2 regions of the Pseudoalteromonas sp. S8-8 genome follow, and region 1 is predicted to be linked to the other one. Evidence: predicted binding sites of a transcription regulator. Region 1 holds the regulator's gene; the other holds the start of a gene.
What was found. The regulator sigma-54, encoded in region 1, starts transcription at its own class of promoters, with help from an activator protein. The targets are predictions, from matches to a motif close to GTTGGCACGNNNNTNGNNT.
Positions count from the first base shown of each region.

Region 2: the regulator sigma-54 is predicted to act here: its motif matches at 3,754-3,772, upstream of L659_RS0100810 (CsbD family protein).

Region 1 covers NZ_AUTR01000026.1:11,868-19,292, forward strand. The annotation lists gene L659_RS0108050 (protein disulfide oxidoreductase) at 1-359, opposite strand, end outside; gene mgtE (magnesium transporter) at 416-1,774, opposite strand; gene L659_RS0108060 (HPr family phosphocarrier protein) at 1,905-2,177, opposite strand; gene rapZ (RNase adapter RapZ) at 2,220-3,065, opposite strand; gene ptsN (PTS IIA-like nitrogen regulatory protein PtsN) at 3,084-3,536, opposite strand; gene hpf (ribosome hibernation promoting factor) at 3,541-3,828, opposite strand; gene L659_RS0108080 (RNA polymerase factor sigma-54) at 3,854-5,353, opposite strand; gene lptB (LPS export ABC transporter ATP-binding protein) at 5,423-6,148, opposite strand; gene lptA (lipopolysaccharide transport periplasmic protein LptA) at 6,145-6,690, opposite strand; gene lptC (LPS export ABC transporter periplasmic protein LptC) at 6,680-7,234, opposite strand; gene kdsC (3-deoxy-manno-octulosonate-8-phosphatase KdsC) at 7,231-7,425, opposite strand, start outside.
Region 2 covers NZ_AUTR01000003.1:36,421-43,845, forward strand. The annotation lists gene L659_RS0100785 (hypothetical protein) at 1-11, opposite strand, end outside; gene L659_RS0100790 (nuclear transport factor 2 family protein) at 60-524, opposite strand; gene hrpB (ATP-dependent helicase HrpB) at 616-3,042, opposite strand; gene L659_RS0100800 (group II truncated hemoglobin) at 3,126-3,539, opposite strand; gene L659_RS0100810 (CsbD family protein) at 3,820-4,017, shown strand; gene L659_RS0100815 (xanthine dehydrogenase family protein molybdopterin-binding subunit) at 4,087-6,348, opposite strand; gene L659_RS0100820 ((2Fe-2S)-binding protein) at 6,345-6,842, opposite strand; gene L659_RS0100825 (Ig-like domain-containing protein) at 7,385-7,425, opposite strand, start outside.

The DNA.
Region 1 (7,425 bases):
TGTATTTTTTGATCCGAACCTGATTTTATTGCGATGCTCACTACAGGGTAGTTATTCTCGTTCGCGAGTTTGTTTATGGCAGGGGAGGTAATACTACAAATAGGGCACCAAGTTCCCCAAAAATAGACAAGTGTTGGTTTATCTTGGCTCATTGCTGCTAAATCAATGTTTTGCCCTTTATAATCTATTAATTGTAATTGAGGATTTGCTGGCATAACAGGTTGTCGCCACCAATTTACAGCGTTATAAATTACGAAAAATATGAGACCATATATCAACACACTTTTTAATATTGATAGGCCTTTTTGTTTTGGCGTTTTTTTAGGTGTGTCTTTTTTATTTTTGGTATCCGTTGTCATAGTTGCAGCTTTACCCTAAGTGTTTTTTACTTTAGTTATTTGCAAAAGTTTCTAATTTAAACCAGCAACCAAGTAGCAGTACCTAAAAAGGCGAATATACCCACAATATCTGTCACCGTGGTTAGCACCACACTCCCTGCAAGTGCTGGGTCTATATTCATTCTTTTAAGAATAATAGGGATACTCGCACCAGCAACACCTGCCACCACTAAGTTCATAAACATAGCGAAGGCGAGTACGCCACCAAGCATAAAGTCCCACTGCCATAGGGCAATAACACCTGCAATTAACAACGACCACAAAACACCGTTTAACGCGCCAATAGCAAGCTCTTTCATCATTAAAAAGCGTTGGTTAGTTTGATTTATATGACCTACCGCAATACCACGAATAACAAGCGTTAATGATTGGCTACCTGCAACACCGCCCATAGAAGGGACAATACCGTTAAGTACAGCTAAAATAGGTAAAACATCTAAAGTGCCTTCAAAAAAGCTAGCTACAAAAGCAGCTGCAAGTGCAGTTAGTAAGTTGACACCTAACCAAACTGAGCGTTTTTTAGAGCTTTTTAGTACTGGCGCAAAGGTATCTTCTTCATCATCAAGGCCGGCTAAGCCCAATAAACTATGCTCAGCATCTTCGCGGATTACGTCAACGATGTCATCGATAGTGACACGGCCAAGGAGCTGATCGTTATCATCGACTACGGGGGCCGATATCCAATTATGACGTTCAAATAATTGCGCGACTTCACTTTCATCCATAGAGATTGGAATGGATTCACAATCTTCATCCATTAAATCACGAACAATTTTTTCTGGCGGGTTAGTTAATAATGTACTCAGCGATAAAGCGCCTATAAAGCAGTTATGCTTATCAACAACGTACAAGTCATCGGTACCTTCTGGTAACTCGCCGCGTAGCCTAATATATCTAAGTACAACATCAAGCGTAACGTCAGGGCGGATGGTCACCGTATCGGTGTTCATTAGCGCGCCAGCAGAACGCTCTTGATACGAAAGTGCTTGTGTTGCACGCTCACGGTCTTGAATGTCCATCGCGCTAACAACGTCTTTATAAACGGTGTCCGGCAGACTACGTAATACTTCACCTAAGTCATCGTGGCCCATATCTTCTGTTGCGGCTGCAATGTGCTTAGGTTCCATTTGGGCAATAATGCCTAAACGAACATCTTCTGATAGTTCTTCAAGAACATCACCTTGCACATCAGGATCAACCAACTGCCAAAGGAGTCGGCGAATTTTATGCGGTGATGATTCTAGTAATAATGCGGTATCACAAGGAGCTGTTTTTGCGAGCATGCGCCTAACTTGAACAAATTGACCACTATTGAGTGACTTAGTCACCTGTTTTAGTTGCTGTAGTGGGTAATCTTGTTCAAAAGCTTCAGGCATTGGCGTCCTTTATAAATTTTTATATTACTTTATGGGGAGAGGTGAGTTAACTGGCGTCACTAACCGTATTTATTTTATATATCTGTTTTAATTGGGGCATTAGTAATGCGAGCATTATTTTTATAACTGTTTATTCTTGTTCATTAAAACGTTGTGCTATTAATTCTCCAACAGCATGTAAAGCTTGCTCAGAATCGGGGCCTTTGCATACAACTTTTACTTCTTTTCCTTGGCTACTTTCAAGTAACATTAGTGCAAGTACGCTATCGCCTGCGGCTTCTTTGTCATCTTGAAATAATGTAATTGTCGCATCAAACTGCACTGCCAATTGGGCAAGCACGGTGGCTGCTCTGGCGTGCAATCCTAATTTGTTTTTTATTAAAAAAGTGTCTTCACAATGCATAACTTACTCTACCTAAGCTGAACAGGTGATTATTCAGCTATATTATTTTTCTTGTTCGCGATGGCGAATTTTCACATTGGGATGTGTCATTGCAAAACTTTCACCGATAGTTTGCGCTAAATATACAGAGCGATGTTGCCCGCCTGTACACCCAATGGCAATGGTTAAATAACTGCGGTTATTTCGCTCTAAGTGCGGTAACCACGTTTGTACAAATGTTTGAATTTGCCATGTGAATTTTTGCACTATGCTGTGATTGGCCAAATAATCTTTAACGGGTTGATCTAACCCATTTAAAGGTTTTAATTCAGGTTCCCAATGTGGATTTGGTAAAAAGCGTGCATCAAATACGTAATCTGCTTCTTTTGGTATGCCGTGTTTAAAACCAAACGATTCAAAAGTGACAATCAGTTGTTTATCTTTTTTACCTAAAATCTTTTCACGAATAGATTCAGCGAGTTGATGAACACTCAAATCAGTCGTGTCTATCATAAAGTCGGCGCGGGTGATTAATACATCAAGTAATTCTTTTTCTTTTTTGATGGCTAAATCAAGAGGCAACGAGTCAATTGATAGTGGGTGTAATCTACGAGTTTCAGAAAAACGTTTTATCAATGTTTGATCGTCGCTATCTAAATAAAATAACGTAGGGTTTGCAAAGCCTGGCAAGTATTCAAGAATATCGTTAAATTCATCTTGTTGTTTAGGGATGTTCCGTACATCAATGCTAACAGCAATTTTATCGTAGCTATCAGACACACTGCGAACTAATGAAGGAAGCAAGTTAACTGGAATATTATCTACGCAATAATAACCTAAATCTTCTACAATGCGTAAAGCAACCGACTTTCCAGAACCAGAACGGCCGCTTATGATAATTAACTCCATTTAACACCCTTTATAAAACTATGATTGATTGACAATAACTTGGTAAAGCTCAGTATCTGATTTTGCACTGCGTAACTGTTTACAAAAATCTTTGTTGTTTAGTTTATCAGCAATGGTTGCTAGAGTCTTTAAGTGCTGCTGGTTATCGCCATCTGGTACGATGAGTGCGACGAAAATATCAACAGGGCGATTATCGATTGCATCAAAATTTATTGGAGTTTCGCTAACGAGTACTAAAGCCAAAGGCTCTTCTGCACCGCTCATTCTTCCATGAGGAATGGCAATGCCACGCCCTATACCTGTACTACCCAATTTTTCTCTGCTCATTAAAGCATTAAGAATATCTTGTTGCGGTAAATACGGAAGTTTGTCGTGAGCAAGTTCGCTAATGAACTCTAAAATTCTTTTTTTGCTATTAAAAAGGACCGCAGCTTTGCTGCAGTCCTGGCATATAAGTGAGCTTAATTTCATCATATTAGTGTCGAGCAAGCTTCTCTTTGTGTTTAATTACTTGTCGATCGAGCTTGTCGATCAACGAGTCAATGGCGGCATACATATCTTGATGTTCTGTAGAGGCAAATAACTCAGCACCGCTTACGTGTATGGTGGCTTCTGCTTTTTGATTTAATTTTTCTACATCGAGAATGACATGAACATTATTAATATGATCAGAGTGTCTTTCTAGCTTCGCAAATTTGGTATTAATATAGTCTCTTAGTGAATCGGTTAATTCTACGTGACGACCAGTTAAGTTTAGTTGCATAAGCATTACCCTCTTTTTTTGCGTCTTAAATCAAACTTTTACGTTGATTTGACGGTGGAATAGCCAGAGATTCGCGGTATTTTGCGATTGTACGTCTCGCTACTTTAATTCCTTGCTCAGCCAATATATCCGCTATTTTGCTATCACTCAATGGTTTTGCTGAGTTTTCTGCTGCGATTAATTTTCGGATAAGCGCACGGATTGCTGTAGATGAACATTCACCACCGTTTTCGGTGCTTACATGGCTTGAGAAAAAGTATTTAAGCTCAAATATACCACGGGGTGTGTGCATATACTTTTGGGTTGTTACGCGCGAAATTGTTGATTCGTGCATTTCTACCATTTCAGCAACATCATTTAAAACCATTGGTTTCATGGCTTCAGGACCGTGTTCAAAAAAGCCTTGTTGTTGCTTAACAATACAATTTGTTACTTTTAATAGCGTGTCGTTTCTACTTTCTAAGCTTTTAATAAACCATTTAGCTTCTTGTAAATGCGAGCGAATAAACTGGCTGTCACCACTGGATTTTACAGTGCGAGACATTGCCGCGTATTGGCTATTAACACGAATTTTAGGCATGCTGTCTGGGTTTAACTCAACAACCCAGCGGCCTTTAATTTTTTTAACTGACACATCAGGAATAACATACTCAGATTCTTCTCTTACAATAGTATCTGCAGGTTTAGGGCTTAGAGTATGTATTAATGTCATTACTTCTTTAAGCTCTTCTTCTTTGAGCTTAGTTTTCTTCATTAATGTACGATAGTCACGAGCAGCTAATAAATCAATATGCTCGGTTAAAATCATTTTTGTTTCATTAATGTAAGGTGTTTCTTTATCAAACTGGTTAAGCTGAATACATAAACACTCTTGTAGGCTACGCGCAGCAATACCAACAGGATCAAACAGTTGGATGCGTTTTAATACAGCTTCAATTTCATCAAGTTCGACTTCGTTATCATCTTCGTTTTCTTGATTGAAGCTTTCTAAAATCTCTTCGCAGCTTAGTGTTAAAATACCTGAATCATCGACGGCTTCTACAATAGCAATAGCAATCGCTTCGTCTGTAGGGCTAAATGGCGTTAGTTGTAACTGCCACATTAAATACTCATGGAGCGTTTCAGTAGAGGCGCCTTGGTATATTGATTCGTCTTCAGGCATCGGACCCGATGATGCTGCTGGGGCGGCACTCATGTACTCATCCCAACTAACATCCATAGCCATGTCGTCACTTAGCGTGTCTTTTGCAAGTGCTTCACCACTATCTTGTTCGTATTCGCTTGGAGCATCATCGGCAGATGCGCTAACAGTTATGTCATCTGTATCTGCTTTTTGCTCGTTTTTACCAGCAGCGTCTTCTGAATAGTCTGCTTCTTCAACCTCTAATAGCGGGTTGCTGTCGAGAGCTTCTTGTATTTCTTGCTGGAGATCCAATGTACTGAGTTGCAACAAACGAATAGCTTGTTGCAACTGTGGAGTCATTGTAAGTTGCTGGCCCATGCGCAGCTGTAGTGATTGCCTCATGTATCTCTAACAATCCTTTTATGTTGTTATAATTAATACTAGCAGATGCTTAAAGACATGGCGTAAATGTTACAGCCTAAATTGCTCGCCTAAGTAAACATCGCGTACTGTTTTATCATTTAATACGTGTTCTGGAGTACCTGATGCAATCAGCTCCCCATGAGAAACAATGTAGGCTTTTTCACAAACATCAAGGGTTTCTCTTACGTTATGATCGGTAATTAATACACCAATCCCACGATTTTTAAGATGTTCTATTATTTTCTTTATATCTAATACCGAAATCGGGTCAACACCTGCAAATGGTTCATCCAGTAATATAAATTTAGGATCTGCTGCCAGCGCACGTGCTATTTCCACACGACGACGTTCGCCACCCGACAACGCCATACCTTGGCTATCACGAATGTGTTGTATGCTAAATTCATCTAATAATTTATCGAGAGTGTCTTCTCTAGCTTGTTTATTTAACTCTTTGCGCGTTTCTAAAATGGCCATTAAGTTTTGATAAACAGTCAGCTTTCTGAATATTGAAGACTCTTGCGGTAAGTAGCCAATGCCTAATCTAGCACGACTATGCATAGGTAAAAGAGTAATATCGTTATCGTCTATCGATATTTTACCTTTGTCGCTAGGTACAAGTCCTACTATCATATAAAACGTGGTGGTTTTACCTGCGCCGTTAGGGCCAAGTAAGCCAACAATACTGCCAGCTTTGACTTCAAGGCCGACGTTTTTTACAACTTCACGGCCTTTATAGCTCTTTGCTAATAGCTCTGCTTTTAATGTGCTCATGGTTGACCTTTGTCGCTTTTTTTACTTTTTTTAGTCTCGATTGGCACTAAAATTGTGTGAACGCGGTCAGTTGAGTTTTCATCTTTTTCGGCACTGATTAGCTGCTGCTCTATATCGTAGGTAATGCTTTTAGCATTTATTTTTTGTCCCGCTTGCGATACTTGTGCATTACCAACAAGCGTTAAAAAACGCTTAGATACATCATAACGTACTTCGTCAGCACTGGCGCTCATAGTCGTGCCATCTGATTGCTTTTCTTCAAAGTGCGCAGGGCTACCTGTAGCAATTAATAATTGTTTATTATCACCAAGTTCATCGCGTTTATGTACTTCTAAGCGGTCGGCTGTGATACGGCGGTTACCGTGAATAATTTCAACGTTTTTCTCAAAAATCCCGACATTAGCTTTTAATTGGCCTTCTTGCTTATCGGCGCTTATTGAAATTTGATTTGCAGCCGGTTGCGTGTTTTGCTCTGCAGCACTACTATTAAACGCTAGTATAAGTGTAGGAATAATAAGTGATTTTAATATTTTATTGGTCATAATATATGGTTCGCGTATGGTTAATTAGTTTTATCACTTCGGTTTTTAAGTCGGCTTCTAGGCCTTTACCAGTGATTTTTAAATTGGGTCCAGTGATGATAACGGGTTGCTCCGAACGCATTGTTAATAGTTTTATATCTACCTGAATATTATCAGCATTGATTTTGTCTATCATGGCGTTATCGGTTAAGTTTTTGGCAACCACATTGCCTTCTAAAATTAATTGTTTGTCTTCGTATAATGTTGCTTCGTCTGCATTTATTTGCCACGTTTGCTTTTCGTTATATAAAGTAAAAATAGGTTTTTCAAAAAACGTAAAACCTAATTGTTGATATAGCTCCATTTTAGCCGCAGTGACTTTGTGGCTAATTTTACCTTGCTCATCATAGGCTGTCTGTTTGAGCTCAATAGCTATGTAATCAGGCTTAGCAACAACTTCAGGCTCAGCCTGAGGCACAATATTTGTTTGTGTAAAATAAGGGTACCAAAGCCAAACCATACAGCTAATGAATAAAACGCTTAATATTATGCGCGCTGCATTCATGAACTAGTGCCTTGTGTAGTCAATGCTTTACCATTTTCAAGCATGAGCAAATCGGTGAGTTCTCTCACTGCACCAAAACCGCCAGGCATTTGCGTTACATAATGTGACAAACGCTTAATAAGTGGGTGGGCATCATTTACTGCAACGGCAAAGCCTACTAACTCCATAACAGGCATGTCAGGACCGTCATC
Region 2 (7,425 bases), on a different contig from region 1:
AAATGTTTCATATATATCCTTATTTGTTTTATTAGTTATTCGTTTATTCGTTTATTCGTTTATTCGTGATACTTGCGGATCATCGCCACTTTGCCGTTTTCAATTTCAATCACTTCCATCATTGTGGAGGTGTATTCTATTGGCTGCTTACTTTGCGGGTGAATGCCCTTTGCATGACTCTTATAACGAATAGCAAAGCCTGTATCATTAAACACAAATGTATTAAGCAGTGTGCTTTCAAACAACGTGTGCGCACCTAAGTAAAAACTCATACCTTTGCGCATCTGCTCTTTGCCATCAGGAGTACGTAAGTCATCCGGTTGATACGGAATATGCTGATTACCAATATCATCGGTTAACAATGCAAGATAAGCCTCAAGCTCTTTAATACCTGCGTTAGGTGCTTGTGTGGCGGTCATTGTTTTATGGTACTGCTGCGCAAACGCGTTTAAGTCGAGTGGCTTTTCAGCATACGCCGAAAAAGCAGTTACTAGAGCCAAGCCTAACGTTAAAAGTAACCTCATTGACTATTCCCTGTAGCTAAAAATATTTTATAGGTACATTACATTAGTAAGTTCAATAATCAAACAAAATCAGTTTTAAGTGAATTATCACCTACATTTTGCTCTTTACTCTGTTGGTTGCAACGCTGTTGGCAGGATCGTCTGGCCAAAAATGTTTAGGGTAGCGGCCTTTCATTTCCTTTTGCACGTCGCGGTAACTGCTAGCCCAAAAGTGCGCTAAATCTTGAGTAAGTTGCAGTGAGCGTTTACCCGGCGATAGCAACTCCATAAGCAGTGGCAATTTACCGTTGGCAAGCATAGGCGTACTGGTCAAGCCGTAAACTTCTTGCATACGCACGCTTAGCTTTGCGGGGCCGTCAAGTTGGTATTCTATTTTTATATTTGAGCCACTGGGCACTGTTAAGCGCAGTGGTAACAGTGCTTTTAAAGCTGTTTGGTGTTGCCAATCAAAACAGTTTTGTAATGCCTCAAGGTAGTTAAACTTTTTAAGCTGTGTGAGGGTTTTAATATCTTCTAAAAACACGCCTAGCCACTGCGCTGCATTTTGAATAAGTTGTTGCTCATTTATTTGTGGGAATTTATCAGGCATTAAATTACTTGCTAAGCTCATACGTATCAGCAATTGCTGCGCATCAGGTTGCTCGTTAAATAATGCAAAGCCATGTTTAGCAAATAAGCTAAGCCACGCTTTAGCACGCTCGCCCTTATCTAATTTTTGTTTACTAGGCTGGCTGGTGAGCGTTATAGCACCAAGCTTTACTTCATCTTGATGAATAAAACGTGCTGATTTTTCGTCAAACTCACAGCGAGTAAGTTCACTAAATAAATGCGGTAAAAATTCTTGTAACTCAAATGGGTTAAGCGCGGTGGCAGCAAATATACGCCCTCCTTTGTGCCCGCCCATGGTTGCTATAGCTAAGTAATCGTCGTTGTGCCAGTAATCGGCATTTAACTCAGCACCTGCACCGTTGGCAAGTAGGTAACCATTACCGCGTTTTTTAGCAATACGATCTGGGTATGCCAATGCCACTAGCAAACTAATATAATGCGTATTTAATTCGCTGTTTTCGTCTTTTACTTTTAAGCGGCTTTGCCAATATTTTAACTGTTGTTTAAATACCGGATGCGGACGTTGCTGTTGGCTATGCAGCGCTAAACTCAACTCGTTTGGACTATTTACTCGGCTCTCAAGTAATGCCACTAAATAAATAGCAAGGCGATAAGTACCAGGGAGTTGGTCATCAAGTATTTGGGCTTTTAGTAGCATATGCGCCAAACGAATATCAGCACCAAAACCTAACATTTTACTGCCAAGCGGTGTGAGCTTACCTTTGCTATCAATAGCTTCTAGCATGTTAAGCAGGTTACTTGCCTGCTCGCATTGTTGCTCAGTGGGCTTATCGAGCAAGGTTAGCTCATCAATACTGGCTCCCCATTGCTTTGCCTCAAGCATAAGTTGGCTTATGTCTGATGTGAGTATTTCGGGATTGTCGTGGCTATTACGTCGTTCAAAAGTTTGCTTTGAGCCAATTCGATAAACAATGCCCGGCTCTATTCGCCCTGCACGCCCTGCACGCTGCACAGCAGATGAGCGCGATATACTTTGTGTTGTGAGCTCAGTAACCCCTGTTTTTAAATTAAAGGTCGCTGCACGGCGCTTGCCGCTGTCAATTACAATGCGTATGCCTTCAATAGTTAAACTGGTTTCGGCTACATTGGTGGTAAGCACTACTTTGCGTATGCCATTTGGCGCGGGAGCAATAGCAGCTTGCTGATTGGCTTTATCTTGCTCGCCAAATAGCGTTACTACTATACAGTTACTCGGTAGATCGGTGAGTGCTTGTTGTACACGTAGTATCTCAAATTGCCCAGGTAAAAATACCAATGCGCTACCTGTTTGTTCATTAAGTGCTTGTTTTATTATGCTAGGAATTGCATCAAGCCAGCGGCTTTCATCTTTTATGGGTATGTATACTTCGTCTATTGGGTAGCTGCGACCGCTTGATTGAATTACAGGGCAATCAAAAAACGCTGTATAACGCTCAGTATCAAGCGTTGCCGACATAAGCATAATGGTTAAATCTTCACGCAGCGCACTTTGGGTCTCGAGCGCAAAGGCAAGTGAGGTGTCGGCTGCAATTGAACGTTCATGAAATTCATCAAATATAAGTAAATCTATATCGCTTAATTCGGGGTCGTTTTGCAGCATGCGCGTTAGCATGCCTTCGGTAACTATCTCGAGGCGCGTATTCGCGCTTACTTTACTCTCGCCCCTAATCCGCAAACCTACACTTTGCCCAACACTTTCGTTTTGGCACTTTGCTAAGTAACTGGCAATATTACGTGCAGCTATTCGGCGTGGCTCTAGCATTACAATACGTTTAAAATGCCCATCGCGCATTAGTTGCAGCGGCAACCACGTAGATTTACCCGCACCAGGTGGCGCTTGTAATAACGTAATAGGATTACTTTGTAATGTAGTAACGAGTTGTTGATATATGTCTTGAACCGGCAGCACAGCTATTTACTCTAAATTACTTTGCAGGCATTGTAACAAAAAACCAAAGCCTAGCTGCGGTTGATGTTTATTAATAATTGCTATTAACTACCCGATACCATTCTAATTCGATCTGCAGGCACTCGTAATTGCTGCATTAAGTAAATTTTAAATGGTGCTTCGTAAGGTTGCTCATCAACCGCTTTTTGCATGCACAAAAGCCATGCGTCACTTTGCTCAATTCCTACATGTAGATGTTTGTGCGCTTGAGGAATGTTAATACTGCCAAAATGTTCAGCGTATAATTTAGGACCACCTAACCAGCCCGACAAAAAGTAAGCAAGTTTTTTACGCGATGCCAATAAGTCTTTTGAATGCATACTCCTTATATGTTCAGCCTCTTTTAAAGCGTCCATATTATCGTAAAACGCATTCACCAATTGTGTAATACCTGCTAACTCACCTGCCATTTTGTATGAGCAGTCACCCACTCCGTATTCACACGTTTTTGTATTCATAACTCACTCAGGTTAACTACTTTATTTAATACCTGCATATTAGCTTAAAACAAAAATTTAAGAATGAGTTACATCAAAGCGGCGTATCTTATGTCAGCAATAATTACAGGCTGCTATGTATATTTTTTAATAAAAAGCGCAATATTAAAAACAAAATCGCTCAACATAAAAATATAACCAACTGATAATAAAAGCAATAAAACCATTATTATTCATTGGTACAAGGCTTGCTACTTTATAACTGACAGTTAATTCACTAACCTAAAGTAAGGATAAACTTATGAACAGCGATCGTATCGAAGGTAATTGGAAAGAACTTAAAGGTAAGGCTCAACAAAAATGGGGCGATCTTACCAACGACGATTTAGATAAAATTGAAGGTAGCCGTACAGAGCTAGTTGGTAAAATCCAGCAGCAATACGGTAAATCTAAAGAAGAAGCAGAGCGTGAAGTTGATGAGTTTGAAAAAGGTCGTTAAACCGCGTTAACCGCTTTTAAAAAAACCGCCATTTGGCGGTTTTTTTTGTTTAAGCTGTAGGTTATTTAGCTACGCTTTTAATTGGTTACCAATCGGTAACTGCCTAATACGCTTTCCGCACGCTGCAAAAATAGCATTACATAATGCTGGCGCATAAACTGGTGTAGACGGCTCGCCTACTCCTGCTGGTGGTGCATCACTTTGTACAATTTCAACGTCAATCTCAAGAGGTGCGTCGCTCATACGCGGTACGCGATAATCATGAAAATTACTTTGCTGTACGCGCCCTTTATCAAAGGTAATACCATCGCTGATTGCAGTTGTAATCCCATAAATAGAGCCACCTTGGGTTTGGTTTTTCACGGTGTCGGTGTTTACAACAGTACCCGCGTCAATGGCAACCCACGATTTAATCACTTTTAAATCGCCAGCATCCGACACTTCTACCTCAACTACCGTAGCTACGTAAGTTAAAAAGCTTCTGTGTGCTGCTATGCCTAAACCTCGACCTTTAGGAAGCTCTCGCCCCCATTTACTCATGTCAGCTACTTTTTCAATAACATGGCGCAGTCTGCCAATATCTAAAGGATAAACCGCTTTATCGCCACCGTAATTATCGTATGTGGCATTTTGCTCGGTTACATCAACAATACGACTCGGACCTATCGTGTCTAGTAAATAGTCTTTTTGGTCGCGACCGGCTTTGTGCGCTGCTTCGCCAATAAATGACTGAATAGCAAAGGCATGAAAAATATTTGATACAGAACGCATCCAACCAATTCGTGCTTTGGCTTGCGCATCACCGTTTTCTAACTTCATGTTAGGTGTGTTAATAGGGTTATCGGTAAATCCTAAGCGCAGTTCAAAGCTCCCTGGCGTAGTCGCCCCTTCTGAAAAGGTAGAGGTAATAGGTGAAAACGCGGTGCGATGTAAATACGATTCTATTGCGCCATTTTTATCTAGTGATGCTTCAATGTGCTGAGCCGAAACTGCATGGTAAAAACCATGTTGTATGTCGTCTTCACGCGTCCATTGCACACGAATAGGCTTGCCTACTTTCATTGAAAGGTAAGCTGCCTCTGCTGAAAAGTCAGGTTTTGACTTACGCCCAAAGCCGCCTCCTAACATGGTAACGTTAACGTTAATTTTGCTCTCGTCCATGCCAAGCATTGCAGCCACTGTTTTCATATCGGCTTGTGGATTTTGCGTAGCAGCCCATATATCAACACTATCTTTGTTGTACATAGCTGTTGCACAAGGCGGCTCCATTGGTGCTTGAGCAAGGTGCGGTGCGTAATAATCAGCTACGAGTTTATTGCTCGATTTAGCCAACACGCCCATGGCATCGCCTTTATCACGTATGTTTGCCTGTGGAGTTTGTACTGTTTTTAGTAATGACTTTTTAAATTCTTTTGAATTGTAATCGCCATTTTTGCCATCATCCCACACTACTTTTAATGCTTTACGCCCTTGCCATGCAGCCCATGTGTTTTTAGCTATAATCGCAATTCCGCCTTTTGGCTGAAACTGCGGCGCGCCTTTTGGTGCAGGAATTTCAATAACATCTATAACGCCGTTTATCGCTTTTGTAGCACTAGCATCAAACGACTTAACAACACCGCCTACTACCGGCGGGCGTTCAATTATAGCCACCAGCGCTTGTGGTTCGCGTACATCGGCTGCAAATATAGCTTTGCCTGTTACTAAATCGGCTAAATCTATGTGCGCCATACCGGTATTAATGTAGCGCCATTCTTTGCGTGTTTTAAGTGTTAGTTTGTCAGCTTCTGGTGGCGTTATTGTAAATGCTAAGTCGATTAAATCTTTATAAGTAAGTGATTTACCTGAGCTGTGAGTAACAACGTGCTGTACTGCGGTACATGTTTCTGGTTTTACACCCCAATGCTTAGCGGCAGCAAGCTGCATCATGTAACGCACACTTGCGCCCATTTCACGCAGGCGCTGCATGTTGTAGCGAATACTGCGCGAGCCATCGGTATTTTGATCGCCGTATTTAGGATCGCCCTTACCCTGAATAACAATAACCTTATCCCACGCGGCTTCCATTTCATCGGCAACTATTTGTGCAATCGCGGTGCGAATTTGCTGACCCATTTCAGAGCGATGGCACGTTATTTCAACCATGCCGTCTGGGCGCAGTGCAATAAATAAGTTTGCGCGTTTTGCCAGCTCAGATGGCTGCTCTAACACACCCGCAAATGCTCTTGGCGCACTGCCTACAAAATAAGTACCGAGTACTAACGCACCTATCGCACTGGTTTTTAAAAACTTACGACGGTTTAAATCAAAGTATTTGTTATCTTGGTTCATACTTCTTCCCCTTGTTCATTTGGGTCAAAATACTGAACACTCGCCATTGTTTTAGCAGCTGATTTAATTGCTTTATGAATACGCGGGTATGTACCACAACGGCAAATATTTCCCGACATATTACTTACTATTTCATCGTCGGTTGGGGTTGGGTTTGCAGCTAATAAGCTTGCAGCTTGCATCATTTGGCCGCACTGGCAAAAACCACACTGCGGTACTTTATGCTCAACCCATGCTTGTTGCACTGGGTGATCGCCCTGCTCGCTTAACCCTTCAATTGTTGTAATTGAAAGACCCGCTACTGCCGCTACAGGCAATACACACGAGCGCTGAGCTACCCCATCAATATGCACGGTACACGCACCGCACTGAGCCATACCACAGCCAAATTTAGGCCCAGTTAAATTCAATTCGTCTCGGAGATACCATAATACTGGCGTTGACGGATCGCCAGAAAACTCATGTTTATTACCATTAATGGTAAGCGTGATCATACTAAACTCCTTGGCAAAGCGCTTTACAGGAGGGTTCCTTGTTGCGCGAGAACTATTTTTAATTACTTACTATTTTATACTTACTACTTTTAGCCTACCACTTAGATCTGTTTTATAAAAATACTAATTATTAGAACGTTTAAACCACATTGAAATTATTAACGTCTGATTATTAGTATTAGACTAGGGACTGCAGACCTTTTTAGATTGAAGTTCACTCAATCTAGGGGAGATTTAATCGCGGCGGGAGGTTTGTAAACAACAAAGCGTAAATTGCCCCTATGCAGAATCCTCGGGGCAGTGCATGTTAAACCTCGAAAGATAAACAGCCCTAAATAAAAGCCTAAAAACATCCAAGTTAAAACTTACAATATATTTAAGCAAAAATCGTATTAAGTAACCACATCGTTATTAGCAAAGTGTAGGGTTATACGAACACCTATGACAAAAGTAAGCAATAAATCGTTGAGTTTAAAAAGATTATTAATAAATAAAAAACCGCCATTTGGCGGTTTTAGATAGTGTAAATAAGCTTTTAACTACTAATTAAAACGGCGTCTACCAAATAAAACCACTGATAGCA